2 regions of the Streptomyces erythrochromogenes genome follow, and region 2 is predicted to be linked to the other one. Evidence: riboswitches for the same ligand, from Rfam matches in the RefSeq annotation. Region 2 holds a riboswitch; the other holds the start of a gene.
What was found. A riboswitch is a leader RNA that binds a small molecule or an ion and turns the genes downstream of it on or off. The one in region 2 is predicted to bind ZMP and ZTP.
Positions count from the first base shown of each region.

Region 1 (18,989 bases), 1.7 Mb from region 2:
TCGGTCGTCAAGGCGCAGGTGAAGGTCGGCGGCCGCGGCAAGGCCGGCGGCGTGAAGCTGGCCGCCACCCCGGACGAGGCCGTCGCCCGCGCGACGGACATCCTGGGCATGGACATCAAGGGCCACACGGTCCACAAGGTGATGATCGCGGAGACCGCTCCCGAGATCCTCGAGGAGTACTACGTCTCGTACCTCCTCGACCGCACCAACCGCACCTTCCTGGCCATGGCCTCGGTCGCGGGCGGCATGGACATCGAGCAGGTCGCCGAGGAGACCCCGGAGAAGCTCGCCAAGGTCCCGGTGAACGCCAACGAGGGCGTGACCATCGAGAAGGCCCGCGAGATCGTCGCGCTGGCGCAGTTCCCGGCCGAGGTCGCCGAGAAGGTCGCCGAGGTCCTCGTGACCCTGTGGGACACCTTCATCGCCGAGGACGCGCTCCTCGTCGAGGTCAACCCGCTCGCGAAGGTCGCCTCCGGCGAGGTCATCGCCCTCGACGGCAAGGTCTCCCTCGACGAGAACGCCGAGTTCCGCCAGCCGGGTCACGAGGAGTTCGTCGACCACGCCGCCGCGAACCCGCTCGAGGCCGCCGCCAAGGCGAAGAACCTCAACTACGTCAAGCTCGACGGTGAGGTCGGCATCATCGGCAACGGCGCGGGTCTCGTCATGAGCACCCTGGACGTCGTCGCCTACGCCGGCGAGAACCACGGTGGCGTCAAGCCCGCCAACTTCCTGGACATCGGCGGTGGCGCCTCCGCCGCCGTCATGGCCAACGGTCTCGAGATCATCCTCGGGGACCCGGACGTCAAGTCCGTCTTCGTCAACGTCTTCGGTGGCATCACCGCGTGCGACGAGGTCGCCAACGGCATCGTCCAGGCGCTGGCCCTGCTGGAGGAGAAGGGCGAGGCGGTCACCAAGCCGCTCGTCGTCCGTCTCGACGGCAACAACGCCGAGCTGGGTCGCAAGATCCTCTCGGACGCCAACCACCCGCTGGTGCAGCGCGTGGACACCATGGACGGCGCGGCCGACAAGGCCGCCGAGCTCGCGGCTGCGAAGTAAGGGCAGAGGTCAAAGACTCACATGGCTATCTTCCTCAACAAGGACAGCAAGGTCATCGTCCAGGGCATGACCGGTGCCACGGGCATGAAGCACACCAAGCTGATGCTGGCTGACGGCACCAACATCGTCGGCGGCGTGAACCCGCGCAAGGCCGGCACGACCGTCGACTTCGACGGCACCGAGGTCCCGGTCTTCGGCTCCGTCGCCGAGGCGATGGAGAAGACGGGCGCCAACGTCTCCGTCCTCTTCGTCCCGCCGGCCTTCGCCAAGGCCGCCGTCGTCGAGGCCATCGACGCCGAGATCCCCCTGGCCGTCGTCATCACCGAGGGCATCGCGGTGCACGACTCCGCCGCCTTCTGGGCGTACGCGACCGCCAAGGGCAACAAGACCCGCATCATCGGCCCGAACTGCCCGGGTCTGATCACCCCCGGCCAGTCCAACGCCGGCATCATCCCGGGCGACATCACCAAGCCCGGCAAGATCGGTCTCGTGTCCAAGTCCGGCACGCTGACCTACCAGATGATGTACGAGCTCCGTGACATCGGCTTCACCTCCGCCGTCGGCATCGGTGGCGACCCGGTCATCGGCACCACGCACATCGACGCCCTGGAGGCCTTCGAGGCCGACCCGGAGACCGAGCTGATCGTCATGATCGGCGAGATCGGCGGCGACGCCGAGGAGCGCGCGGCGGACTTCATCGCGAAGAACGTCACCAAGCCGGTCGTCGGTTACGTCGCGGGCTTCACCGCCCCCGAGGGCAAGACCATGGGCCACGCCGGCGCCATCGTCTCCGGCTCCTCCGGCACCGCGCAGGCCAAGAAGGAGGCCCTCGAGGCCGCCGGCGTCAAGGTCGGCAAGACGCCGACCGAGACCGCCGAGCTCGCCCGCGCGATCCTGAACGCCGCTCAGTAAGCAGCGACCGTACGGCTGAACGGGCGTGGCCCGCACCCCTCGGGGTGCGGGCCACGCCCGTTCGCGTACGCGGTCTCACTCGATCTTCGGGGTGATGCGCGCCGGACCCGCCTGCGGATCCGCGCGCAGCTTGTCGTGGAGTTGCCTGCTCCGTTCGGTGAGCTGCTGCGGGCCGCTGAGCGCCGGCACCCCGGTCACGCTCTCGCCGGGTGCCGGCGGGGGGTCGTACCGGGTGGGCGCCGTCGTCGCCGTGTAGGCGGTGGCGGCCGTGATCATCGCGGTCAGGCCGAGCGTCGCCCGGGTCCACTGTCGGCCGCGCCGCTCGCCGCCGCCGCGGACCGCCGCCGCCGGGCGCGGGTCGAGCGGGAACGGCGGCCGCAGTGCGACGAGCCGCTCCCGCAGCGCCGCGGACTGCTTCTCGACCGGTACGTCGGCCAGTTCGGGGATCCGGGCGGCGAGGTCGGCGTGGGCGTGCAGGATGCGGTTGCCGGCGGCGAGGGTGGTGGCTTCCGTCTCGGCGGCGGTGTCGGGCAGGTCGAGGCCGACGCCGTCGTAGAGCAGGACGGTTCGGCGGTGGATCCGCGACAGGGCGAGCAGGGCGTCGAGCAGGATCCGGTCGGCGGGATCGGCGGGGGGCCGGTCGGGTCTGCGATGGGCGCGCCGGAACCGGTGCCAGGGGGAGAGCGCGTACTCGTACGCGATCGCACGCACCCAGCTCTCCGGGTCCGGGTCGGCGGCCACCTCGGGCCACTGGTCCCAGGCCCGGGTGAAGGCCCGGTGCACGGCCTCCAGGGCGAGGGCGCGGCGGCCGGTGAGCAGGTAGGCCTGCAGGGCGAGGACGGGTGCGGCCCGGTCGTACAGGGTGTCGAAGGCGTCGGCCGGTCCGTGGACGTGACGTACGGCCGGTCGGGTGACGGCTCCGTTCGCGCTGCTGCCGGTGTCGGGGACGTCGGTGGTGACCGCGGCCCCGTCCGGGGCGGCCGGGCTTCCCCCGGCCCCGGCCCCGGCCCCGGCCCCGGCCCCGGCCTCGGCTCCGGCACCGGGCGCCACCGCCACCGCCACCAGCAACGGGTCGGCAGAGTCGGCCCGGTCGGCCCGGTCCGGCGGCCCGGTCGTGTCCGCGGCCACCGGCAGCGCGGAGAGGCCGTCGAGGAACCGCGCGTACATGTCGTGCTTGCGGCCGCGCGGGTTCGTGCGCCCGGACTCCCAGTGCCGGACCGTCGCCACGGTGACGCCCACGGCCGCCGCGACCTCATCGAGCGTCAGTTCCGCGGCTTCGCGCAGTCTTCGGCGCTCCTGCGGGGTGGGCAGGTCCTCGACGCTTCGTGTCATCCCACACTCCCCGCGACCCGGCAGCCCTGAGCAATAAAGTACATAAACGTATATTGGGCGACACCACGGACATTCGCCTGTTACCCGCCCATAGCGCGTGTCGTTGGCACCATGGCGGGGTGACCCAAGTGACCGAACGCGGGACCCGGTTGTCGGCGGCCCCGCGAGCCGGCGTGCGGCGGCGTTCGCCGGCCGCCGCCGCATGCGTGGTGGGCGGCGCCGTGGCGGCCGGACTCGGGCTCGGCTTCCTCGCCGTGCTCGTCATCGTCCTGTGGATCAGTTCCCCCTATCCCGACAGCGGTCCCGGCGGGGCCCTGCACCTCGCCGCCGGGCTGTGGCTGCTCGCCCACGGGACCGAACTGCTGCGGTACGAGACGCTTTCCGGCGTCCCTGCACCCGTTGGTGTGACACCGCTGCTGCTCGTCGCGCTGCCCGTCCTGCTCATGCGGCGGGCCGCCCGGCTGGGCGGCGCTTCCGACGAGGAGGACGAGGAGGTGCTGCCCGCGACGGCGGTGTTCTCGGCCGTGCTCTGCGGATACCTCGCCGTCGGGGCGTTCGCCACGGTGTACGCCGCCGGCGGCCCGATGCCGGCCGACCCGATCAGCGCCGCCTGGCACGTCCCGCTGGTCGCCGTGCTGGCCGCCGCCGGCGGGGTGTGGGGAGCCAAGGGGCGGCCGCTCGGGCCGCTGCCGAACTGGCTGCCGGGGGGCGTACGGAGGGGGTTCGTGCGCCCGCGCTACGCGCTGGCGCTGCGGGCGGGCGCGGGCGGCGCCCTGGTGCTCCTGGGCGGTGGAGCGCTGCTCGTCGGCGCCTCGCTCGCCTGGCACGGCGCGCAGGTCCAGGCCTCGTTCCTTTCGCTGACCGGGGTGTGGTCGGGCCGGTTCGCGGTCCTGCTGCTCGCGCTCGCCCTGATCCCGAACGCCATGGTCTGGGGAGCGGCCTACGCCCTCGGCCCCGGCTTCGCCCTCGGCGCCGAGGTGACGGCCACCCCGCTGGGCTTCGCGGGCGCGCCCGCGCTGCCCCGGTTCCCGCTGCTGGAGGCCCTCCCGGCCGCGGGGCCGGGCACCCCGCTGACCTGGGCCGCCGCCGGGGTGCCGGTGGTCGCGGGGCTGGCGGTGGGCTGGTTCGCGGTACGCCGGGCGCGCGAGGTCTCGTACGGGGAGACCGCGCTCACGGCGGCCCTCGGGGCGCTGGTGTGCGGCGTGGCGATGGCCGGGCTCGCGGCGGTCTCGGCGGGGCCGCTGGGCTCGCGGAGGCTGGCCGAGTTCGGGCCGGTGTGGTGGGCCACGGGTGCGGCGGCCTTCGCGTGGACGCTGGTGCTGGCCGTGCCGGTGGCGGTGGGGGTGCACGCATGGCGCTACCGCCCGGCGGAAGGGCCGGTCGCGGTGGACGCGGATGCTCCGGTGGACGACGGCTGGCACGACAGCGGGGTGCGGGAGCTGCGGTGGGAGGCGATGCGGAAGGCGGCGGGGACGCTGGTTCCGGAGATCGTTCCCGAGCCGGCGCCTCTGGTGCCTCTGGGGCCTCCGGCGGTTCCGGCGGCTTCGGCACCTGCGGCACCTGCGGCACCTGCGGTGCGGGCGCGTCGGGCGGTGACCGTGGTGGCGGGGCTGGACCTTCGCCCGGGCCCGGGCCCGGCTCCGGTGGCACCGCCGGTTCCGCCCGGGCCGCCGCCGGTGATCGGGGTACGGGTGCTGGCCCGGCGGAAGCCGCCGGCCTAGCCGGCGCGGGGCCGTTGCGGGGCCTCCGCCCCCGAGCCCCCGCGCCGCGAACGTCGGCGGGGCGTGAAGAAAGGGGCTCCGACGCCGGGCTCCCGAGCCCCACCCGCCGGCGAGGCCGGAACGGCTACTGGGGGACCTTCAGGACCTTGCCGACGAAGTTGTCCGGGAGGAGGGTGTTGCACTGGAGTTCCGCCGTCTTGGTGAGGGCGTCGTCGCGGCAGACGTAGAAGTCCTTGTACGCGAGCTGCAGTGCGTACGTGCTCATGGCCAGCAGGATCGCCAGCGAGGCGGTGACCAGGCCGCTCACCGCCGCCGTGCGCTGCGGTCGGGCCGCCGGGCCCAGGGCGTCCAGGCCCTTCGGGGCGCCCGGCTCACCGACCGTCGCGGCCGGCTTGCCGCGCAGCGCGCTGATCCCCCAGTACAGGGCGAGCACGCCCAGCAGCAGGCCGACCGACGGAATTCCGAAGATCCCGAAGAAGAAGCCCCACATGCCCGCCAGCAGTGCGTAGCGGGCGCGGCGCTGGATCGGGTCCGTCGGGTCCCAGCGCGCCGGGCCGCGCTGCCCGCCCGAGTCCCCAGGGCCGTTCCCGTCGCCGTTCCCGCCGTCGTCGCCACCGCTGCGCGGCTGCCACGGCTGGTCGGGCCGGCCCTCCGGCGGGGCCGCGAAGGGGTTGTCGTCGGTGGGGGAGTCGGGCTGACGGCGGTCCGGCATCGGGTGTGTTACTTCCCCTGTGTCATGGACGTCACGAGGACATCGAGGCGAGGTGAGGCCAGTTTGCGGCTTGTACGCCAGACGCTACCGCCCGCCCGTCCCCCCGTCCCTCGGGGGCCGTCCGGTGTGCCGGTATCGTTGCAGGCGGTCGGCGCCTTCGTATGGTTCCCCGTATATCGGTACCCCGAAGTTTCGTATGACCACACAAAGACGAACACCGCAATTCCGCGAGAAAGGGCCTCCCATGGCCGCCTCCCGCCTGGTCGTGCTGGTCTCCGGTTCCGGCACCAACCTCCAGGCCCTGCTCGACGCCATCGACGCCCATCCCGGCGGACCCGAGGGCTTCGGTGCCGAAGTCGTCGCCGTGGGAGCCGACCGGGCGGACATCGTCGGCCTGGAGCGGGCGGAGAAGGCCGGGATCCCCACCTTCGTCTGCCCGGTGAAGGACTACGGGAGCCGCGCCGAGTGGGACGCCGCCCTCACCGCGGCGACCGACGCGCACGCGCCCGACCTCGTCGTGTCGGCCGGTTTCATGAAGATCGTGGGCAAGGAGTTCATCGACCGCTTCGGCGGCCGGTTCATCAACACCCACCCCGCCCTCCTCCCCTCCTTCCCCGGAGCGCACGGCGTGCGGGACGCGCTCGCCTACGGCGCGAAGGTCACGGGCTGCACGGTCCACTTCGTGGACAGCGGCGTGGACACCGGTCCGATCATCGCCCAGGGTGTGGTCGAGGTCCGGGACGAGGACGACGAAGCCGCTCTCCATGAGCGCATCAAGGAAGTCGAGCGACAGCTGCTCGTCGATGTCGTGGGGCGCCTGGCCCGGCACGGCTACCGCATTGAGGGACGAAAGGTAACAATCCAGTGACCGCCGCAGACACCGCAGCGAGCAACGACCCGACCACGACCCAGCGGCCGATCCGTCGTGCGCTCATCAGCGTCTACGACAAGACGGGACTGGAAGAGCTGGCCCGCGGCCTGCACGAGGCGGGCGTCGCGCTCGTCTCCACGGGCTCCACCGCCTCGAAGATCGCCGCCGCCGGGGTGCCCGTCACCAAGGTGGAGGAGCTGACCGGCTTCCCCGAGTGCCTCGACGGCCGGGTCAAGACCCTGCACCCGCGCGTGCACGCCGGCATCCTCGCCGACCTGCGTCTGGAGGACCACCGCAACCAGCTCGCCGAGCTGGGCGTCGAGCCCTTCGACCTCGTCGTCGTCAACCTGTACCCGTTCCTGGCCACCGTCCAGTCGGGTGCCACCGAGGACGAGTGCGTCGAGCAGATCGACATCGGCGGTCCGTCGATGGTCCGCGCCGCCGCCAAGAACCACCCGTCGGTCGCCGTGGTCACCAGCCCCGAGCGGTACGCCGACGTGATCGCCGCGGCCCAGGGCGGCGGCTTCGACCTCACCGCCCGCAAGCGGCTGGCGGCCGAGGCCTTCCAGCACACCGCCGCCTACGACGTGGCCGTCGCCTCCTGGTTCACGAACGCGTACGCCCCGGAGGGCGAGGAGGGCGCGCTGCCCGAGTTCCTCGCCGGCGCCTGGGAGCGCAAGTCCACCCTGCGCTACGGCGAGAACCCGCACCAGGCCGCCGCCCTCTACACGGACGGCCAGCCGGGCGGGCTCGCCAACGCCGAGCAGCTGCACGGCAAGGAGATGTCCTTCAACAACTACGTGGACACCGAGGCCGCGCGGCGCGCCGCCTACGACCACGAAGAGCCGTGCGTCGCGATCATCAAGCACGCCAACCCGTGCGGGATCGCCGTCGGCGCGGACGTCGCCGCCGCCCACCGCAAGGCGCACGCCTGCGACCCGCTGTCGGCGTTCGGCGGTGTCATCGCCGTCAACCGCCCGGTGACCGTCGAGCTCGCCGAGCAGGTCGCGGAGATCTTCACCGAGGTCATCGCCGCCCCCGCCTACGAGGACGGCGCGGTCGAGGTCCTGGCGAAGAAGAAGAACATCCGCGTCCTGAAGGTGGACGGCACCCCGCACCAGCCGGGCGACCTCAAGCCCATCAGCGGCGGTGCGCTGCTCCAGCAGAGCGACCTCTTCCAGGCCGAGGGCGACGACCCGGCCAACTGGACGCTGGCCACCGGCGACGCCCTGTCCCCGGCGGAGCTCGCCGAGCTGGCCTTCGCGTGGCGGGCCTGCCGGGCCGTCAAGTCGAACGCGATCCTGCTCGCCAAGGACGGCGCCTCGGTCGGCGTCGGCATGGGCCAGGTCAACCGCGTCGACTCGGCGAAGCTCGCCGTCGAGCGGGCCGGAGCCGAGCGCGCGCAGGGCTCGTACGCCGCCTCCGACGCCTTCTTCCCCTTCCCGGACGGCCTGGAGATCCTGACCGCCGCGGGCATCAAGGCCGTGGTCCAGCCGGGCGGTTCGGTCCGTGACGAGCAGGTCGTCGAGGCCGCGCAGAAGGCCGGCGTGACCATGTACTTCACCGGGACCCGGCACTTCTTCCACTGAGTCCGGCCCACCCCGACACGGCGGAGGGGCGGCTCAGTACTGGGGACGGCGGAAGTAGTCCCCGGCCTTGGCGAGGCCGATGACGATCGTGAGGCCGAGGGCGAGGGAGACCACGGACGGCAGCACGGAGATGACGGTGAGGCCGCCGGAGCCCGTGGTGTGCTCGCTCGCGCCGAGCGCGACCAGGTTCAGCAGGATGCCGAGAACGGCGAAGAGGGTCTGGACCGAGCCGTAGATGATGCCGGAGACGCGTACTCCGCCACGTCCCTTGCCCATCTTGGCCGCGGTCAGGATGGGCCACAGGGAGAAGCCGATGAACAGGAGGCCCAGGACGACGCCCGCGGTGCCCGCGATGGCGCCCGCGTCCTCGGCGGAGGAGCTGGAGGAGTCCGAGAGCGCCGCGGCGAACACGGCACCGCCGATGATGACGAACAGGCCGCCCAGCGCCTGCAGGGCACCCATGACGAAGAGGATGACGCGAGCGGCCTTCGCCCCGCCCGGCATCTCCATCTGGGCCCCGGGGTAGCCGCCCGGGTATCCGGCGGGGCCGCCGGGGTAGGCCTGCGGGGCCTGCTGCGGGTAGGCGTAGCCGCCGCCCTGCGGCGGGATGCCCTGCGGGGCCTGCTGCGGGTAGCCGTAGCCGGGCTGGCCCTGCGGCTGCTGTCCGTACGGATTGTGCGGGTCGCCGAAACTCATCTGGGGTGTTCCTCCGTGGAAGTGCGGGGACGCACGGCAATGAGCGCGGAGGAATCCTGCACGGTGCGGTCCGCCCCCCGGCACTGCCCGCGGCACTCAGTCGTTTCATCGTGGTCCGACCGGCGAGACCTTGTCCAGTTGGTTGGCATGCGAGCCGGTCACTTGTTGTGCAAGTGCAATGAACCCTACGGTTCCGCGAGCACCTTGACTGGAACCTGGGCCACCTCATCCGGGAGGATGGGGGTATGACCGCCCAGATTCTCGATGGCAAGGCCACCGCGGCCGCGATCAAGTCCGAACTGACCGCCCGTGTGGCGGCCCTGAAGGCCCGGGGCATCACCCCCGGCCTCGGCACCCTGCTGGTCGGCGACGATCCGGGCAGCCGCTGGTACGTCAACGGCAAGCACAAGGACTGCGCCGAGGTCGGCATCGCCTCCATCCAGCGCGAACTGCCCGCGACGGCCTCCCAGGAGGACATCGAGGAGGTCGTGCGGGAGCTCAACGCCAACCCGCAGTGCACGGGCTACATCGTCCAACTCCCGCTCCCCAAGGGCATCGACACCAACCGGGTCCTGGAGCTGATGGACCCGCTGAAGGACGCCGACGGCCTGCACCCGACCTCCCTGGGCCGGCTCGTGCTGAACGAGCCGGGCCCGCTGCCCTGCACCCCGTACGGGATCGTCGAACTGCTGCGCCACCACGGTGTCGAGATCAACGGCGCACACGTCGTCGTCCTCGGCCGCGGGATCACCGTCGGCCGGTCCATCGGCCTGCTGCTGACCCGCAAGTCCGAGAACGCCACCGTCACGCTGTGCCACACCGGTACGCGCGACCTCTCCGGGCTGCTGCGCCAGGCGGACATCATCGTCGCCGCGGCCGGCGTCCCGCACCTGGTCAAGCCCGAGGACGTGAAGCCCGGCGCGGCCGTGCTCGACGTGGGTGTCAGCCGCGACGAGGCCGGGAAGATCGTCGGTGACGTGCACCCCGGCGTCGCCGAGGTCGCCGCGTGGATCTCGCCGAACCCGGGCGGGGTCGGCCCGATGACCCGCGCCCAGCTGCTCGTCAACGTCGTCGAGGCGGCGGAGCGGACCGGCAGTGCGCGCTGAACCGGGCGCCGATCACGTGAACGGGAGCGGCGCGGCCAAGTCCCGCCGCTTCCCCTCCGTCACGCGGGACACGGCCCGCCCCGAGGGGAGCGGCCGCGCCGTCCCCGGGGCCGTGTCCACGCCCGCCCGCCAGTGGCCGATGCTCAGCGTGCTCGCCGCGACCGCGGTGGGGCTGCTGACCACCGCGCTCGGGCAGGCCCGGGCCGGGTGCCTGGTGATCGGTGTGGCCCTGATCGCGGCGGCGGTGCTGCGGCGCGTGCTGCCCTCGGTGGGGATGCTCGCGGTGCGCTCCCGCTTCACCGACATGATCACTTACGGACTGCTGGGAGTGGCGATCACGCTGCTCGCGCTGGTGATGGAGCCCAGGCCGCTGCTGGAGATCCCGTTCCTGGAGAGCGCGGTCCGCTTCACCGTGCGCTGACCGTGCCGGGCGCGCCGAGTGTGCCGGGCGCGCCGGGCGCGGTGAGGACCGCCAGCGCGGCCGCGACGGCCGGCCGGTTCTCGGTGCCCGACCGACCAGGACGTCCAGCGTCCGCCCCGGGCCCGGCAGCTGCCGTACGGCGGTGCCGGGCGGCGGGGCGTCGCACAGCAGTCCCGGCAGGATCGAGACGGCCTGGCCGGTGGCGACGAGCCACAGCCCGGCGGGATTCGACGCCGTACCGGTCGCCCGAGCGGCGAACGCCTACGCCAAGTCGATCGAGGGCCACCGGACGGGCCAGATCTCCTGGTCGAACAGAAGTCCTGGAATCGACTTGACCTTCGAAACGCCGGAGCCGTGTGCCGCTCACCACAGGGACCCGGGGGTTGGCCCGCGCCCGGGTCGGATAGCCTGACCGCGGATGTCTCTTCACGTCAAGATTTACAGGGGAGCGGCGTCCTCCAGCACATGGGGCAGGGACGCCCCACCGCCAGCTGTCTAACGGAGAAGGCCATGACCCGCACTCCTGTGAATGTCACCGTCACCGGCGCCGCCGGCCAGATCGGCTACGCGCTGCTCTTCCGTATCGCGTCCGGTCACCTGCTCGGCGCGGACGTGCCGGTCAAGCTCCGGCTCCTGGAGATCCCCCAGGGCATGAAGGCCGCCGAGGGCACCGCCATGGAGCTCGACGACTGCGCCTTCCCGCTGCTCGCCGGCATCGACATCTTCGACGACCCGAACAAGGGCTTCGAGGGCGCCAACGTCGCGCTGCTCGTCGGCGCCCGTCCGCGCACCGCGGGCATGGAGCGCGGCGACCTGCTCGCCGCCAACGGCGGCATCTTCAAGCCGCAGGGCCAGGCCATCAACGCGCACGCCGCGGACGACATCAAGGTCCTGGTCGTGGGCAACCCGGCCAACACCAACGCGCTCATCGCGCAGGCCTCCGCCCCGGACGTACCGGCCGAGCGCTTCACCGCGATGACCCGCCTGGACCACAACCGCGCGATCTCGCAGCTGGCAGCCAAGACCGGTGCCGCCGTCTCCGACATCAAGCGCCTGACGATCTGGGGCAACCACTCGGCGACCCAGTACCCGGACATCTTCCACGCGGAGATCGCCGGCAAGAACGCCGCCGAGGTCGTGGGCGACCAGGCGTGGCTCGCCGACACCTTCATCCCGACCGTCGCCAAGCGCGGCGCCGCGATCATCGACGCCCGTGGCGCGTCCTCGGCCGCCTCGGCCGCCAACGCCGCCATCGACCACGTCCACACCTGGGTCAACGGCACCGCCGAGGGCGACTGGACCTCGATGGGCATCCCGTCCGACGGCTCCTACGGCGTCCCGGCCGGTCTGATCTCCTCCTTCCCCGTCACCTGCAAGGACGGCAAGTACGAGATCGTCCAGGGCCTGGACGTCAACGAGTTCTCCCGCGCCCGCATCGACGCCTCCGTCCAGGAGCTGTCGGAGGAGCGCGACGCGGTCCGCGAGCTCGGCCTGATCTGATCCACCGCTCCTCGCCGAGGAGCGCGGACACCCCCGCCACCTCGGCAACCAGTACGAACCGAAGCGCCCCGGCCCATCAGGCCGGGGCGCTTCGGCGTGCTTCCGCCCGTGCCGCAGGCGCCGGGCGCGGGCCCTCCGGCCGGGCCTGGCCGGGGCATGGGGCTCCGGCTCCGGTCAGGCCTTGTACATGCCCGGCTTGTAGTGGCCCGGCACCATGCGGGTGGTCACACCGAAGCGGTTCCACACGTTGATCGTCGCGATGACGGTGATCAGCTGGGCCAGCTCGCGCTCCTCGAAGTGCGCGGCGGCCTTCTCGAACACCTCGTCGGGCACGAAACCGTCGGTCAGGACGGTGACGGCCTCGGTGAGCTCGATCGCCGCGAGCTCCTTCTCGGTGTAGAAGTGCCGCGACTCCTCCCAGGCGCCCAGCTGCACGATGCGCTCGACGCTCTCACCGGCGGCGATCGCGTCCTTGGTGTGCATGTCGAGGCAGAACGCGCAGTGGTTGACCTGCGAGGCGCGGATCTTGACGAGCTCGACGAGGGACGGATCCAGGCCCTTCTTGGAGGCGATCTCCAGGGCCAGGACGGCCTTGTAGGCCTCGGGGGCGAGCTTCGCCATGTTCAGGCGCGGGGTGTGCTCGGGGGCGTGGGAGTGGGAGTGCGAGGGGGTCTGCTGGTTTTCAGCGGTGGTGGTCACGCGTTCCACCGTAGGAGGCAGGCGGCCCGCCGGTATGGTCCATATTCATGACGGATTCCTGGGCCACTTTCGGTGCCGACCTGCATCTGGACCTCTCCGCCGGGCGCGGCCTGCGGGCCGGGCTCACCGAGGCCCTGCGCGAGGCCGCGCGCAGCGGGCGGCTGGCGGCCGGCACCCGGCTCCCGTCGTCCCGCACCCTCGCGGCCGACCTGGGCATCGCCAGGAACACGGTCGCCGAGGCGTACGCCGAGCTCGTCGCCGAGGGCTGGCTCACGGCCCGGCAGGGCTCCGGCACCCGGGTCGCCGAGCGGGCGCGCCCGCGCCGCCCCGCGGCCGCCGCCCCCGTACGGCGTCCCGCGCGCGGTGGGCCCGCGTACAGCCTGATCCCCGGCACCCCCGACCTGGGCGGCTTCCCCCGCGCGGCCTGGCTGTCGGCTGCCCGGCGGGCGCTGACCGCCGCACCGAACGAGGCCTTCGGCTACGCCACCGACGGGCGCGGCCGCGTCGAGCTGCGGCAGGCGCTGGCGGGGTACCTGGCGCGGGCGCGCGGGGTGTACGCCGACCCGGACCGGATCGTGCTGTGCGCGGGGTTCCTGCACGGGCTGAAACTGCTCGCGGCGGTGCTGCGGGCGCGACGGGTGCGGGAGGTGGCCGTGGAGGGGTACGGCCTGGACTTCCACCGGGACGAGCTGGCGCGGGCCGGGCTGCGGACCAGGCCGCTCGGGGTGGACGGCGACGGGGCCCGTACGGGGGAGCTGACCGCGGCGGCGGGCGCGGTGCTGCTGACCCCGGCCCACCAGTTCCCGACGGGCGCGGCCCTGACCCCGGCACGCCGGGCGGCCGCGGTCGACTGGGCCCGGTCCACCGGCGGGCTGATCCTGGAGGACGACTACGACGGCGAGTTCCGTTACGACAGGCAGCCCGTGGGAGCCCTGCAGGGACTGGACCCGGACCGGGTGGTGTACCTCGGAACCGCCAGCAAGTCCCTCGCCCCGGGGCTGCGGATGGGCTGGATGGTGCTCCCGCCGGGCCTGCCGGAGGAGGTGGCCGCCGCGAAGGGGTACACGGACTGGACCTCCAGCACGCTGGACCAGCTGACGCTGGCGGAGTTCATCGAATCCGGGGCGTACGACCGGCACGTGCGCGGGATGCGGCTGCGCTACCGGCAGCGGCGGGACGAGCTGGTGGCAGCGGTGGCCGGTCGGGTGGCGGGGGTCTCGGGGATCGCGGCGGGCCTGCACGCGGTGCTGGACCTGCCGGCGGGCACGGAGCGGTCGGTGCTGCAGTCGGCGGCCTGGCACGACCTGGCCCTGCACGGCCTGTCCGCCTTCCGCCACCCGCGGGCCGAGCTCGCGCCGCGGGACGCGCTGGTCGTCGGCTACGGGACGCCGTCGGACAGCGCCTGGTCCCCGACCCTCGCGGCGCTGGCCGCCTCGCTGCCGTGATCCTGCGGTGTGCCCGGCGCGGCCGGAAGACCCGGGGCTCCGCCCCGGACCCGCGCCTCAAACGCCGGCGGGGCTGGAGTTCGGCCCCGGCGGCGACTTCGGTTCGCCGAAGCGGGACAGGGCCAGGGAGCCGGCGACCGCCACCGCGAAGCCCGTCACCGCCAGCCACGCCAGGCCCTCCCGGGTGCGGTCGCCGAGCCAGACCACGCCCACCACCGCCGGGCCGATCGTCTCGCCGAGCACCAGGCCCGCCGTCGCGACCGTCACCGAGCCCCGCGCCAGCGCCGAGGTGAGGAGCAGGAACCCCGCCGCCCCGCCCAGAAGGAGCGCGTACAGGGCGGGGTTGCCGAAGTCCCACACCGAGTCGATGAGCCGCACCGAGACCTCCACCACGCCGAAGCCCGTGCCCGACCCCAGACCGAGGACCAGCGCCCGCGGTCCGTCCGGCAGGCCGCCCGCGACCGCGCCGACCAGCAGCACCAGTACCGCCACCCCCAGCAGCCCCAGCTTCAGCGCGAGGGAACCCGTCCCGCTGCCCTCCTCCCCCGAGGCGAGCCCCAGCATCAGCAGCCCCAGGCACACCACGCCCACCGCGCCCCACTCCGCCCGGGACAACCGCACCGCCATCAGCCGCGACGCGACCACCGCCGTCACGGCCAGACTGGCGGCCAGCGCGGCCCCGACCACGTAGATGGGCACGTGCCGCAGCGCGACGATCTGCAGGACGAATCCGGCGCCGTCCAGGCCGAGGCCCAGCACGTAGCGCCACTGCCGCGCGGCCCGCAGGAGCAGCGCCGCGTCCACCCCGGACCCGCTGCCCGGTTCCACCGACCGCGTCGCGACGGCCTGCAGAACGGACGCCGTACCGAAGCACACCGCCGCACCCAGCGCGCAAATCATCCCAATCAGCACGAACTGACTCTAGGTCACGGATCTCACGGCGGCCGGATTCCATCGGCCGGTGAGCCCGCTCTACTCTGTCGGGAGCACGCCAGGCCCCAGGGGGAGCAGCAGACATGGACATCAGCAGCACCAACCAGCGCCGTATGCGCTCCGGCGCCGTCGCCCTCGGAGGCATGGGCCTGCTCGCGGCCACCCTCGTGGCCTGCGGCAGCAGCGACGAGCCGGACCGCCGCTGCGCGTCCCGCTCCACGCTGGACCACCTGAACAGCAAGGAGTGCAAGACCGGCGGAACCGGCGCCTACTACTACGGCGGCCACGTCAACAACGGCAAGGTCACCGGCGGCAGCTTTGACAAGTCCGCGGTCACCCGCGGCGGCATCGGCGGCCACTCCAGCTCCAGCGGCGGCTGATCACACGATGCAGCGGCACACCATCGAGCCCCGGCCCGGCTGGCAGAAGACCGTCGAGGAGCAGGGGCTGATCTACCCCCTCACCCGCTACCCCGACGACTCGCTGCGCCCCTACTGGGACGAGAGCGCCTACTACTCCTTCACCCTCCCCGAGGTCGAGGCGCTGGAGAACGTCGTCGAGGAACTGCACGCCATGTGCCTGGCCGCTGCCGCGCACATCGTCGAGCACGACCGCTTCGCCGACCTCGGCATCACGGACCCCAAGCTCGCCGCGCTGATCGCCGAGTCATGGCGCCGCCGTGCCGAGCAGCCCTCCCTCTACGGCCGGTTCGACCTGCGCTACGACGGCACCGGCAGCCCGGCCAAGATGCTGGAGTACAACGCCGACACCCCCACCTCCCTGGTGGAGGCGGCCAGCCCGCAGTGGTTCTGGATGGAGGAGCGGTTCCCCGGCGCCGACCAGTGGAACTCCCTCCACGAGCGCCTCGTCGACGCCTGGCGCCGCCAGGCGGAGCTGCTGGCGCCCGGCCCGCTGCACTTCGCGCACTCCGAGACCGACGAGCTCGGCGAGGACCTGATGACGGTCGCCTACCTCCAGGAGACCGCCGACCAGGCCGGCCTGGAGACGCACGCCCTGTCGGTGGAGCAGATCGGCTGGGACAGCCTGTCCGGCCGGTTCGTCGACGAGAAGCTGCGCTTCATCCGCAGCTGCTTCAAGCTCTACCCGTGGGAGTGGCTGGCCACGGACGAGTTCGGCCCGCAGGTCCTCGGCACCTACGACCACGGCGGCGGCTCCGGCACCACCTGCTGGATCGAGCCGCTGTGGAAGATGCTGCTCTCCAACAAGGCGCTGCTCGCCATCCTGTGGGAGCTCTTCCCGGAGCACCCGAACCTGCTGCCCGCCTACCTCGACGGTCCGCGCGAGCTGGCCGGGCCCGGATCGGCCGGCTACGTGGCCAAGCCCCTCCTCGGCCGCGAGGGCGCGGGCGTCACCCTGCACGGGCCGGGCCCGGACGGCGAGCCGTTCGTACCGGAGCCGGGGGAGCGGTACTGCTTCCAGGGACTGGCCCCGCTGCCCGACTTCGACGGCAACCGGGTGGTGCTCGGCGCGTGGGTCGTCGAGGACGAGGCGGCGGGGCTCGGCATCCGCGAATCGGCGGGGCCGGTCACGGACGAGTACGCCCGCTTCCTGCCCCACGTCATCCTCTAGCTCGGTCGGTGCTCGGCGCGTCCTACGCGCCGAGCACCGACCGGAGTTGGTCCAGGCCCCAGTCCAGGTCCTCCTTGGTGATCACCAGCGGCGGGGCGATCCGGATCGTCGAGCCGTGGGTGTCCTTCACCAGCACCCCGAGCTCCATCAGCTTCTCGGAGATCTCCCGGCCCGTCCCGCGGGAGGGGTCGATGTCGACGCCCGCCCACAGCCCGCGGCCGCGGACCGCGGTCACGGCGCCCCCGCCGACGAGCAGGTTCAGCTCGTGGTGGAGGTGGTCGCCCAGTTCCGTGGCCCGCTGCTGGAACTCGCCGGTCCGCAGCATCGCGATCACCTCCAGGGCGACGGCGCACGCGAGCGGGTTCCCGCCGAAGGTGGACCCGTGCTGGCCGGGCCCGAAGACGCCCAGCACGTCCCGGTCGGCGACCACCGCCGACACCGGAACCACACCGCCGCCGAGCGCCTTGCCGAGGATGTAGACGTCCGGGACGACCCCCTCGTGCTCACAGGCGAAGGTCCGGCCGGTCCGGCCGAGCCCCGACTGGATCTCGTCGGCCATGAAGAGGACGTTCCGCTCGCGGGTCAGCTCCCGTACGCCGGTCAGGTAACCGGCGGGCGGCACCAGCACCCCCGCCTCGCCCTGGATCGGCTCCAGCAGCACGGCCACGGTGTTCTCGGTGACGGCGTGCGACAGCGCGGTGAGGTCCCCGTACGGGACGATCTCGAAGCCCGGCGTGTACGGGCCGAAGTGGTCGCGGGCGTCGTGGTCCGTCGAGAAGGAGACGATCGTCGTGGTCCGGCCGTGGAAGTTGTCGGCGGCCACCACGATCTTGGCGTGCCCGTCCGGGACGCCCTTGACCTCGTAGCCCCACTTGCGGGCGGTCTTCACCGCCGTCTCCACGGCCTCCGCACCGGTGTTCATGGGGAGCACCATCTCCTTGCCGCACAGCGCGGCGAGTTCGGTGCAGAAGTCGGCGAACCGGTCGTGGTGGAAGGCGCGCGAGGTGAGCGTGACCCGCTCCAGCTGGTCCCGCGCGGCGTCGATCAGACGGCGGTTGCCGTGCCCGAAGTTGAGCGCGGAGTACCCGGCGAGCATGTCGAGGTATCTGCGGCCCTCCACGTCGGTCATCCACGCGCCTTCCGCGGACGCGACGACGACGGGCAGCGGGTGGTAGTTGTGCGCGCTGTGCGCGTCGGCGGAGCGGATGGCATCAGCTGTTGTCGACACGGGGTCTCCGATCGTCCGTCTGGCCGGTGAAGCGGTGACGAGGGTGGCGTCACCTTCTTATCGTCGCTCGTATCCCGGACGCAGAAACCTGTTCCGCGGCGCGCCCGCTAAGGTGTTCGGTACGCACGGCGACTGGCGTACGGAGAACCAACTCCGGGGGAGTCGTGCGCGCTCGACCGCATACAGGGCCGCTCGCCTGGGCCTCGCGGGGTACCGATCACATCGACCCCGGAGGAGCCCGCCGTGTCCGCGAGCCGCCATCCCGCCCTGTCCGCGACCGACCCCGACCTGGCGTCCTACGTCGCCGCGGAGGAAGTCCTCCAGGCGGAGACCCTGCGCCTGATCCCCAGCGAGAACTACGTGTCCGCGGCCGTTCTCGAAGCCTCAGGCACCGTGCTGCAGAACAAGTACAGCGAGGGCTACCCCGGCCGCCGCTACTACGAGGGCCAGCAGAACATCGACCGGGTCGAGGCCCTGGCGGTCGAGCGGGCCAAGGGCCTGTTCGGCGTGGACCACGCCAACGTGCAGCCGTACTCCGGCTCGCCGGCCAACCTGGCCGTCTACCTGGCCTTCGCGCAGCCCGGCGACACGGTCATGGGCATGGCCCTGCCGATGGGAGGCCACCTGACGCACGGTTGGGGCGTCTCGGCGACGGGCTCGTGGTTCCGCGGCGTGCAGTACGGCGTCCGTGCCGACACCGGCCTGATCGACTACGACGCGGTGCGCGAGCTGGCCCTCGCCGAGCGGCCCAAGCTGATCTTCTGCGGCGGCACCGCCCTGCCGAGGACCATCGACTTCGCCGCCTTCTCGGAGATCGCGCGCGAGGCGGGCTCGGTCCTGGTCGCGGACGTCGCCCACATCGCCGGCCTGATCGCGGGCGGCGCGCACCCGTCCCCGGCGGGGCACGTGGACGTCATCTCCACCACGACGCACAAGACCCTGCGCGGTCCGCGCGGCGCGATGCTGATGTGCCGCGAGGAGCACGCGAAGGCGATCGACAAGGCCGTCTTCCCCGGCCTGCAGGGCGGTCCGCACAACCAGACGACAGCCGGCATCGCGGTGGCGCTGCACGAGGCGGCGCAGCCGTCCTTCGTCCGGTACGCGCACGCGGTCGTCGCCAATGCCAAGGCGCTCGCCGCGGCGCTGCTGGAGCGGGGCTTCGACCTGGTCTCGGGCGG
Region 1 is NZ_CP108036.1:3,395,132-3,414,120, reverse strand. Features, by position in the region: gene sucC (ADP-forming succinate--CoA ligase subunit beta) at 1-1,056, shown strand, start outside; gene sucD (succinate--CoA ligase subunit alpha) at 1,078-1,968, shown strand; gene OHA91_RS15265 (helix-turn-helix domain-containing protein) at 2,044-3,300, opposite strand; gene OHA91_RS15260 (cell division protein PerM) at 3,420-5,021, shown strand; gene OHA91_RS15255 (hypothetical protein) at 5,146-5,733, opposite strand; gene purN (phosphoribosylglycinamide formyltransferase) at 5,978-6,601, shown strand; gene purH (bifunctional phosphoribosylaminoimidazolecarboxamide formyltransferase/IMP cyclohydrolase) at 6,598-8,193, shown strand; gene OHA91_RS15240 (hypothetical protein) at 8,227-8,889, opposite strand; gene OHA91_RS15235 (bifunctional methylenetetrahydrofolate dehydrogenase/methenyltetrahydrofolate cyclohydrolase) at 9,135-9,995, shown strand; gene OHA91_RS15230 (DUF3017 domain-containing protein) at 9,985-10,416, shown strand; gene OHA91_RS15225 (malate dehydrogenase) at 10,927-11,916, shown strand; gene OHA91_RS15220 (carboxymuconolactone decarboxylase family protein) at 12,091-12,537, opposite strand; gene pdxR (MocR-like pyridoxine biosynthesis transcription factor PdxR) at 12,663-14,060, shown strand; gene OHA91_RS15210 (DMT family protein) at 14,118-14,960, opposite strand; gene OHA91_RS15205 (hypothetical protein) at 15,077-15,373, shown strand; gene OHA91_RS15200 (glutathionylspermidine synthase family protein) at 15,381-16,583, shown strand; gene rocD (ornithine--oxo-acid transaminase) at 16,606-17,811, opposite strand; ZMP/ZTP riboswitch at 17,930-18,020, shown strand; gene OHA91_RS15190 (serine hydroxymethyltransferase) at 18,055-18,989, shown strand, end outside.
Region 1: another riboswitch for ZMP and ZTP. It lies ahead of OHA91_RS15190 (serine hydroxymethyltransferase); the one in region 2 lies ahead of OHA91_RS07940 (bifunctional 5,10-methylenetetrahydrofolate dehydrogenase/5,10-methenyltetrahydrofolate cyclohydrolase).

Region 2 (9,814 bases):
GCTCCGGCTACGCCGCCGTCTACCAGGGCGTGCTCTTCCTCTTCGCCGGCGTCGCCGTCTATGCCGTGATGGCCGCCCGCAGGCAGCGGACAGTCGCCTGACCTGCGCGGTAGCGTGGAAGGACAGCGCCTTTAGGGGGCACGAAAGGGCCGCCATGTCCGCGATCAGAGAAAGCATCGAGATCGACCGCAGTCCCGAAGAGGTCTTCTCCTACGTGTCGGACGCCTCCCACCTGCCGGAGTGGCAGAAGAGCGCCGTGTCCGTCCGGGGCTCCGAGCACCCGGCCGTCGGCTCGCTCATCGCCGTACGGCGGCGCATCGGGCGGCGCGAGTTCCCGACGACCATGGAACTCACCGAGTACGACCCGCCCAGGAGCTGGCACCTGCACGGCATCGACGGCCCGGTCCGCGGCGACGTCCGGGGCACCGTCGAGCCCCTGGGCGACGGGACGCGCTCCCGGCTCACCCTGAGCCTCGACTTCGAGGGGCACGGCATCGGCAGGGTCCTCGTACCGCTCGTCGTGAAGCCTTACGCGCGCAAGGAGATGCCGCTGAACGAGGAGAAGCTCAAGCACCTCATCGAGACCTGAACCGGGCGGGCGTCCGGCGAAAAACCGGATGCCGGGCGGTGCGCGGTATGACCACACTGGCCGCACCACACACCGCCCCGCCCCGAAGGACCATCCCGCCCGTGCAGGCTGCCGTCACCGTCACCCCCGCCCAGATCCCCGAACTGCTGCTCGGCCTCGCCACCGTGCGGCCCGTTTTCCTCTGGGGGGCGCCCGGCATCGGGAAGTCCTCGCTCGTGCGGAAGTTCGCCGACTCCCTCGGCCTGGAGTGCGTCAGCCTCCTCGGCACGCAGCTCGCCCCCGAGGACCTGATCGGCGTACCGCAGATCCGCGACGGCCGCTCCGTCTTCTGCCCGCCCGAGGCCATCGCCCGCGACGAGCCGTACTGCCTCTTCCTCGACGAGCTCAACGCCGCGGGCCCGGACGTCCAGAAGGCCTTCTACTCGCTGATCCTCGACCGCCGGATCGGCTCCTACGAACTGCCCGCCGGCTCCATCGTCATCGGCGCGGGCAACCGTGCCACGGACAACGCGCTGGCCCGGCCCATCGCCTCCGCCCTGGTCAACCGCCTCACCCACGTCCACCTCCAGGCGTCCGCACAGGACTGGCTGGTCTGGGCCGGCGAGCACGGCATCCACCCGTGGGTCACCGACTACCTCACCGAGCGCCCCGACCACCTCTGGTCGCAGCCGCCCAAGACCGAGGAGCCCTTCTCCACCCCGCGCTCCTGGCACATGCTCTCCGACGCCCTGCACTCCTTCGGCACGGAGCTGGACGAGGAGACCCTCAAGGTGGTCGCCCACGGCACGCTCACCCCTGCGCACGCCGTCTCCTTCTGCGGCTACGCCAAGATCGTCCGCCACACCTTCGGCATCGAGGCCATCGTGAAGGGCGACGCCTCCTGGCCCGCCCGGCTCCAGGACCGCGACCTGCTCTACTACCTCGCGGAGGCCTTCCGCGGCCGCCTGCTCAAGGAGCTCCCGGCGCAGAAGGAACACGTCTCGCCCGCCCTGCGGCAGCACACGTACCGCTTCAAGTCGCTCCTCGTCCAGCTCGCCGAGATCTCCGTCGAGGTGGCCCAGACCGTCATCGCCGACGACGCCGACGGCCTGCCCGTGCTGCCCGGATGGTTCCTGATCGAGGCCGCCCGCGACATGCCCCGGCTGGTCGAGGCCCGCCGGTGAGCCGGAGCGGAAAGGCCCGGGCGAAGGCCGCCGCCAAGCCCGACCCGGCCACCCAGGCCTTCGCCGAGGGCCTGGCACTGGTCAAGCAGAACCCGGCCCTCGGCGCCCTCGACGGCAAGATCTGCCGCGAGGCCGGCTGCCCGGAGTCCCCGGACGGGGGCCTGGCCACCATCACCTCCAACGGCGTCGTCCACGTCCACCCCACCCGGCGGGCCGAGCCCCGGGAGTGGGCCTGGACGATCGCCCACGCCCTGCTCCACCTCGGCTTCGGCCACGTCCCCGCCGCCAAGGACGAGAACCGGACCCAGCCGGACCGCTTCGACCTCGCCGCCCGCTGCGCGGTCGTCAACCGCTTCCTGCTGACCTTCCCGGTCGGCCGCGCCCCCGACCACCTGCCCGCCGGTTACCCGGGCGGCGACGAGGACGAGCTCGCCGCCCGCTGGCGCCGCGACGGCATCCCGGCCGCCTACGAGCACTGCGGCACCGCCGGGCGCGCCCCCGACCAGGTCCTGACCACCTGGCGGACCTGGAGCACCGCCGTCCCCGACTGGCAGACCGCCTTCGCCGCCGCCCTGACCCGCAGCGTCTCCGCCGCCATGGACGTGGCCGGCGGCCGCCGTGACCGGACCACCGGCGAACGCGTGGCACAACGCCCCTGGGACCGGGCCCTGAACTGGTTCGTGTCCTCGTACCCGCTGCTCGGCGGGCTCGCCGCCGGCCTGACCGTCGTCGCCGACGCCGAGCTGGCCCGCGCCCAGGACATCGCCGTCGCCGCCGTCAGCGCCACCGCCGGGGAGATCTACATCAACCCGCTGCGCACCTTCGAGGACGACGAGTGGCGGTTCATCCTGGCCCACGAGATGCTGCACGCCGCCCTGCGCCACGGCGAGCGCCGCGGCGGCCGCGACCCGTACCTGCACAACGTCGCCGCCGACTACGTCGTCAACGACTGGCTGGTGGAGATGCGGATCGGCAGCATGCCCGAGGGGCTGCTGCACGACCCGGCGCTGCGCGGGCTCTCCGTCGAGGAGGTGTACGACCGGATCGCCACCGACCTGCGCCGGATGCGGCGCCTGGCCACCCTGCGCGGCAAGGGGGCCGGGGACATCCTGGGCGAGCCCCTCGCGCACGGCGCGGGGCGCCCGTACGCGGACCTCGACGATTTCTACCGGCGCGGCCTCGTCCAGGGCTTCGACCTGCACGTCCGCGACGGGCGCGGCCTGCTGCCCGCCGGGCTCGTCCAGGAGATCCGGGCCCTCGCCCACCCGCCCGTGCCCTGGGACGCCCGGCTCGCCCGCTGGTTCGACGAGTACGTGCCGAGGCCGGAGGCCGTACGGTCCTACGCCCGCCCGGCGCGCCGCCAGGCCTCGACCCCGGGCATCCCGCGCGCTGGCCGGTACTTCCCGCCCGAGGAGATCGCCCGCTGCACCTTCGGCGTGGTCCTCGACACCTCCGGGTCGATGAACGCCGCCCTGCTCGGCAAGGCGCTGGGAGCGATCGCCTCGTACGCCGAGGCCCGGGACGTACCGGCGGCGCGCGTCGTGTTCTGCGACGCGGCGCCGTACGACGCGGGCTACGTGCCGCCGACCGAGATCGCGGGCCGCGTCCGGGTCCGCGGCCGGGGCGGCACGGTGCTCCAGCCGGGCATCGACCTGCTCCAGCGGGCCGAGGACTTCCCGCCCGCGGCGCCGCTGCTGGTCATCACCGACGGCTGGTGCGACACCCTGCGCATCCGCCGCGAACACGCCTACCTGATCCCCCAGGGAGCCTCCCTCCCCTTCACCCCGAGGGGCCCGGTCTTCCGGCTGTCCTGAGACGCAGAACGCCCCCGGCCCGCGGATGCGCAGGTCGGGGGCGTGCTGGTGGAGATCGACTCAGTCGAGGTAGTCGCGCAGCACCTGCGAACGCGACGGGTGGCGCAGCTTCGACATGGTCTTCGACTCGATCTGGCGGATGCGCTCACGGGTGACCCCGTACACGCGGCCGATCTCGTCGAGGGTCTTCGGCTGGCCGTCGTTGAGGCCGTAGCGCATGGAGACCACGCCCGCCTCGCGCTCCGAGAGCGTGCCCAGGATCGACTGGAGCTGCTCCTGGAGGAAGGTGAAGGAGACCGCGTCCGCGGGCACGACGGCCTCGGAGTCCTCGATGAGGTCACCGAACTCGCTGTCGCCCTCCTCACCCAGCGGGGTGTGCAGGGAGATCGGCTCGCGGCCGTACTTCTGGACCTCGATGACCTTCTCGGGGGTCATGTCGAGTTCCTTGCCCAGCTCCTCCGGAGTGGGCTCCCGGCCGAGGTCCTGCAGCATCTGGCGCTGCACACGGGCGAGCTTGTTGATGATCTCGACCATGTGGACGGGGATGCGGATCGTGCGCGACTGGTCGGCCATGGCACGCGTGATCGCCTGCCGGATCCACCAGGTCGCGTACGTGGAGAACTTGAAGCCCTTGGTGTAGTCGAACTTCTCCACGGCGCGGATCAGGCCGACGTTGCCCTCCTGGATCAGGTCCAGGAAGAGCATGCCGCGGCCGGTGTAGCGCTTGGCGAGGGAGACCACGAGACGGAGGTTGGCCTCCAGCAGGTGGTTCTTCGCACGGCGGCCGTCCTCGACGAGGATCTCCAGCTCGCGCTTGAAGGCGGGCTTGTGGTCCTCCTCCTCTTCGAGCTTGTACTCGGAGAAGAGACCGGCCTCGATGCGCTTGGCGAGCTCGACCTCCTGCTCGGCGTTGAGGAGGGGCACCTTGCCAATGAGCTTGAGGTAGTCCTTGACCGGGTCGGCGGTGGCGCCGGCGACCATGACGGTCTGCGCCGGGGCGTCGTCCTCGTCGTCGTCGGACAGCACGAAGCCCTGGGCGCCGGCCTTGGGCGCCTCCTCCTCGGCCTCGTCGACGAGGTCCTCGGCCGCCCAGTCCTCGCCCTCGACGGCCGGGGTCTCGCCCTCGTCGGAGTCCTTGGCGCTGGTCTTCTTCGCCGCGGCGGTCTTCTTCACGGCGGTCTTCTTGGCGGCGGTCTTCTTGACCGTGCGCTTCTTCGGCTCGGCGGCGGCCTCGGCCGGCGCCGCCTCCGCAGCCGCGGCGGCCGACGGAGCGGATATCGCCGAGGCCGTGGACGTGACCGTGGTGGCCGCGGCCGGGGCCGCGGTCTTGCGCGCACCGATGGGGCGGGGCGCGGCGGCGGCCTTCTTGGCCACGGTGCGGGCGGGGGCGGCGGCAGCCTTGCGGGGCTTCTTCGCGGCAGCCTTGGTGGCAGGGGCCGCGCTGACGTGAAGGGCGACACCCTCCTCGTCGAGGACCTGGTTCAGGCTGCGCAGGACCCGCTTCCACTGGTCCACCGGGATGCGGCCGGCCTCGAAGGCCTGGCGCACGTCGTCACCGTTGATGTGACCCTGCTCGCGGCCGCGCTCGACGAGCGCGACGAGGGCCTCGGATTCGGCGATCTCCGGAGGGAACGTACGGGACGGGCTGAGCGACACAAGGAGCCTCTCGTTGCGAACAAATATGGGGTGGGCGGGACATCATCGCGCGAACTCGGGAAACAGACCCGAGGGGGGTCTGTATTCCGGGCCGCGCGAGGACACCTGTCGGTTCATCGCATGCCCGAGTCGATTCGTTACGCGCTGAATTGAGTGACCTGCGCCACGCTGCGACCGGGCAACCTGATCCGGCGTGGATCCGTCCGCCCTCCGTGTCAGCCCGTTTTGCGGGCTTCGATCAGGAAGCGGGCGGTGTGCGCGACGAACGGACCGTCGCGCTGGATCCGTTCGTGCAGCTCGCGCAAGCGGTCCCGGTACTGCCCGACCGTGAAGCCGGGCACCATCCAGATCACCTTCCGTAGAAAGTAGATCACGGCTCCGATGTCGTGGAACTCGGTGCGCAGCCGTTCGGAGCGCAGGTCCAGGACTTCAAGGCCCGCCTTCGTGGCGTCGGCGACCGCGTCGTCGGGGTGCCGGGCGCGCCGCACCTCCTCGGGCTGGGGCCCGAGAAAGAATTCGACGAGTTCGAAGACGCTCGCCGGGCCGACCTGCTGCGAGAGATACGTTCCGCCCGGTGTCAGCACCCGGGCGATCTCGTCCCACCAGATGGTCACCGGGTGTCGGCTGGTCACCAGCTCGAAGGCCTCGTCGCCGAAGGGCAGGGGCGGCTCGTCGGAGTCAGCGACCACCACCGCGCCCAGCGGGTGCAGCAGCCGGGTCGCCCGCTCGATATTGGGCGGCCAGGACTCCGTGGCCACCGTCAAGGGCGGCAGGGGACCGGACCCGGCGAGGACCTCGCCGCCGCCGGTCTGGATGTCCAGGGCCGACCGGACCCGGGCCAGGCGCTCGGCCAGCAGGCGCTGGTACCCCCAGGAAGGACGCTGCTCGGTGGCCCGCCCGTCGAGCCAGGAGAAGTCCCAGCCGTCCACGGACACGGACTCGGCCTCGGCGACAAGATGGTCGAAAGTACGCGTCATGTACTGATCGTCGCAGGTCGGGCGCCGGGCGACCACCGATTTGGTCGACTACAGTGGTCGGCGGGCCGTGACTGGCGTTCGGGTGGATCACCACCGGGGAGCGGCCCGGCGTACCGAGGACCTCCCGTACGTCGACTGCCGCGCGCCTGGGCGAACCGCGATCCGCGCACCGCGCACCGCAGCGACGTTCAGGAGATCCCGTGACGACCGCCCAGCAGACCGCCCCCGCCCCCGCCGCCGGCACCGCCCGGCCGATGGACGGCACCGCCCTCGCCCGCCGCATCTCGGAGCAGACCGCCGCCCTCGCGGCGAAGATCACCGAGCGCACCGGCACCGCGCCCTGCCTCGCGACCGTACTGGTCGGCGAGGACCCCGCCTCCGTCACCTACGTCCGCATGAAGCAGAACCGCTGCGCGAAGGCCGGGATCACCTCCCGCCACGTGGAGCTGCCGGCCTCGACCACCACGGAGGAGCTGGTCGCGGCGATCACGGCCCTGTCCGAGGACCCGGAGATCAGCGGCATCCTGCTCCAGCACCCCGTTCCGCACCACATCGACGAGCGCGCCGCCTTCGAGGCCATCGCCCCCGGCAAGGACGTGGACGGGGTCACCATGCACTCCTTCGCGGCCATGGGCTTCGGCCTGCCGGGCTTCGTCTCCTGCACCCCGGGCGGCATCATGCGCCTGCTCGCCGCGTACGACGTGGACCTGACCGGCAAGCACGCCGTGGTCGTCGGCCGCAGCGCGATCCTGGGCAAGCCGGCCGGGATGCTGCTGCTGGAGCAGAACGCCACCGTCACCTACTGCCACTCCCGTACCCAGGACCTGTCCTCGATCGTGCGCCAGGCGGACGTGCTGGTCGCGGCCGTCGGCAAGGCCGAGTTCATCCGGGGCGAGGACATCAAGCCGGGTGCCGTGGTCCTGGACGCCGGCTACAACGAGGGCAACGTCGGCGACGTCCACTTCGAGTCGGCGGCGGCCCGGGCCTCGCTGATCACGCCCGTGCCGGGCGGTGTCGGCCCGATGACCATCGCCGTCCTGCTGGAGCAGACCGTGCAGGCCGCCGCGGCGCAGGCCGGGCTGGACCTCGCCGAGCTCTGACCCGCCCCGCCGATACGCAAGCGCCCCGGACCCCCGGTCCGGGGCGCTGCCGTTTCCCGGCCGTCAGACGGACGTGCGGAACGCGTGGGCCAGGGCCGTCAGGGGGCGGTGGCCCAGGCGGTGCGGCTCCGGGAGCGGGGCCGGTCCCGCCCCGGATCCGCGGGCGGCGGCGGCCTTGAGGCGGCACGCGGCAGCCAGTACGGCCGCGTCCGCGACCGTGGCCGCCCGCGCGTCGTCCATGCCCCGGCCGCGGGCCTCCTCGTACGCGGCGGCGTGCACCCGGGGGTCGAACCAGCCGGCCAGCGCCAGGATGCCGTCGTCGATGACCGACTCGCGGTGGACGAGCCGGATCCGCACCGGGGACCACCAGGCCAGCGGTACGGTCCGGCCCTGGGCCGCGGCGAACCCGCGCAGCGCCTTCCACAGCGGGCGCAGCCGCCGGTACTCGCCGAAGGCCGTCCACGTCGCCGACCCGCCGACCAGCGGCACGACGAACCCGGCCCCGAGCAGCAGCGCGGAGGCCGACGCCAGGGGCGGCGCCACGTCCGTGGACAGGTACACGCAGTCACGGCCGACCCAGCGCGCGGCCACCGAGGCCCATTTCGCGACGAGGTAGGCCAGGTCCAGCAGCCCCGCGAGCACGATCAGGGCCAGCCCCGTGCGCAGCGGGCGCAGCGAGCGGTCCGCGCGCGCGAACCACTTCGCGCACAGCCAGGTCAGCGCCGAGGTGCCCAGCGTGTGCGCGACCAGGAAGCAGACGATCATCTCGCGGATCCACGGCGTCGTGGCGTAGTACGTGTCCAGGTCCCTGAGCCGTTCCACCGGCGCGTCGCCGATCACGAACAGGGCGACGATCGCCGCGGTGGCCGTGCCGAACACGGCCGAGGTCAGCCGGGTGGCCCGGCGCACGGCCGCGGGCGGCCCGCCGCGCCACTGCAGGACCAGGACGACGCACAGCCCGGAGAACACGGTGAGCAGGCCGAACACCAGGGGCGCGGAGAAGTTGACCACGCCGGTGCGGCGGTTGACCGCGGCGATCGTCGGCGGCGAGGCCAGGAAGGTGATGGGGGCGCCGACGACGAGCAGCGCGCAGGCGGTCCGGTTCAGCGGCTGGTCCCAGTTCCGGCGCAGCTTCGGAATCTTGATCAGCAGCGCCAGGACCATCAGGGAGCCGGGCAGGAGGAGCAGGGCGGTCTCGCCGCTCATCGGGCCTGTCCGACGGGGTCGGCTGGGCCGACCGGATCGGTTGCCGGACCGGTGGGGGCGCCGCCGCCCCCGCCCCCTCTGCCGGAGCCGGCGCCGGTGCCCGCTCCGGGCGTCGGGTCGAGCCCGGCGACGGCCCGCTCCGCGGCGGTGAGCGGCGGCGCCTTCAGCGCGCCCCGGTCGGAGGCGCGCATCACGTGCCAGACCACCGACGGGCGGAGCCAGTGGGTGGGCTCGATGCTCATGGTGAGGACGTTGAACAGGGCGGCGGTGAGCGCCTCGTCCGTGGTGGCTCCCGTCATCAGGCGGTTGACGTAGCCGTTCAGGACGTTGGTGCCGGCGCGCGGCTTCATCCCGGTGGCGCCCGGATAGAGGATGTCCTGCGACGTGGCGAGCTCCCAGGCGGTGCCGACCTGGGGCGCGATCACGCGCTGCGCCTCGCGGCCGATCCCGGGATGGGCCAGGCCCTTGCCCCGCAGCAGGGTGCGTACGGCCAGCAGTCCCTGGGCGGCGACGCTCATGCCCTGTCCGTACAGCGGGTTGAAGGTGGCGACGGAGTCGCCGACGGCGAAGAAGCCGTCGGGCAGCTCGGCCTTCTCGAAGTAGATCCGGCGGTTGGCGGTGCCCTGGGTGACGGCGACGTCCGTGAGGGGCTTGCGGCCCTCCAGGAGCTCGCCGACGATCGGGTCGCGGACGGACTTGGCGAACGGGATGAACGCGTCGGGGTCGCCGGTGGGCTGGCCGCCGCGGGTGCCGGACAGGGTGGCCTGCCACTGGCCGTTCTCGATGGGCACGATCGTGGCGGTCTGCCCGGGCACGGGCACCCGCGGGTCGGACTGCACGTTGACGATGGGGAAACCCATCTCGTGCGCGCCTGCGGGCGCCTCGAAGATCCGGGTCGCGTAGACGAGCCCGGAGTCGACCTCGGCCTGCCGGATGCCGCTCACGCCGAGCGCCTGGAGCCACGTCCGGGCCCGCGATCCGCGGCCGCTGGCGTCGACCACGAGATCGGCCGTCACCAGCCGGTCCCGCTCCTCGGGGGTGTCGACCCGGACGCCGGTCACCCGGGCCGCCGTGCCCTCCAGGCCCCGCACCCGGCTCTGCTGGAGGGTGGACACGCCGGCGAGGCCGGTGACGCGGGCGCGGACCACCGAGTCGAGGAGGTCGCGGCTGCAGGAGATGTTGAACTGCTTCTCCCCGCAGCGCGGGATCCAGCCCTGGGCGGTCTTGGTGACCAGGTCGGTGGGCAGGCTGCGGCGGATGGCGCCGGCCTTCGTCCAGTCGTCGGTGATGCCGGGCAGGATCCGCTCGA
Region 2 is NZ_CP108036.1:1,695,140-1,704,953, reverse strand. Features, by position in the region: gene OHA91_RS07970 (amino acid permease) at 1-101, shown strand, start outside; gene OHA91_RS07965 (SRPBCC family protein) at 155-589, shown strand; gene OHA91_RS07960 (ATP-binding protein) at 691-1,752, shown strand; gene OHA91_RS07955 (vWA domain-containing protein) at 1,695-3,566, shown strand; gene OHA91_RS07950 (RNA polymerase sigma factor) at 3,627-5,222, opposite strand; gene OHA91_RS07945 (methyltransferase domain-containing protein) at 5,438-6,199, opposite strand; ZMP/ZTP riboswitch at 6,257-6,358, shown strand; gene OHA91_RS07940 (bifunctional 5,10-methylenetetrahydrofolate dehydrogenase/5,10-methenyltetrahydrofolate cyclohydrolase) at 6,454-7,299, shown strand; gene OHA91_RS07935 (MAB_1171c family putative transporter) at 7,363-8,505, opposite strand; gene OHA91_RS07930 (NAD(P)/FAD-dependent oxidoreductase) at 8,502-9,814, opposite strand, start outside.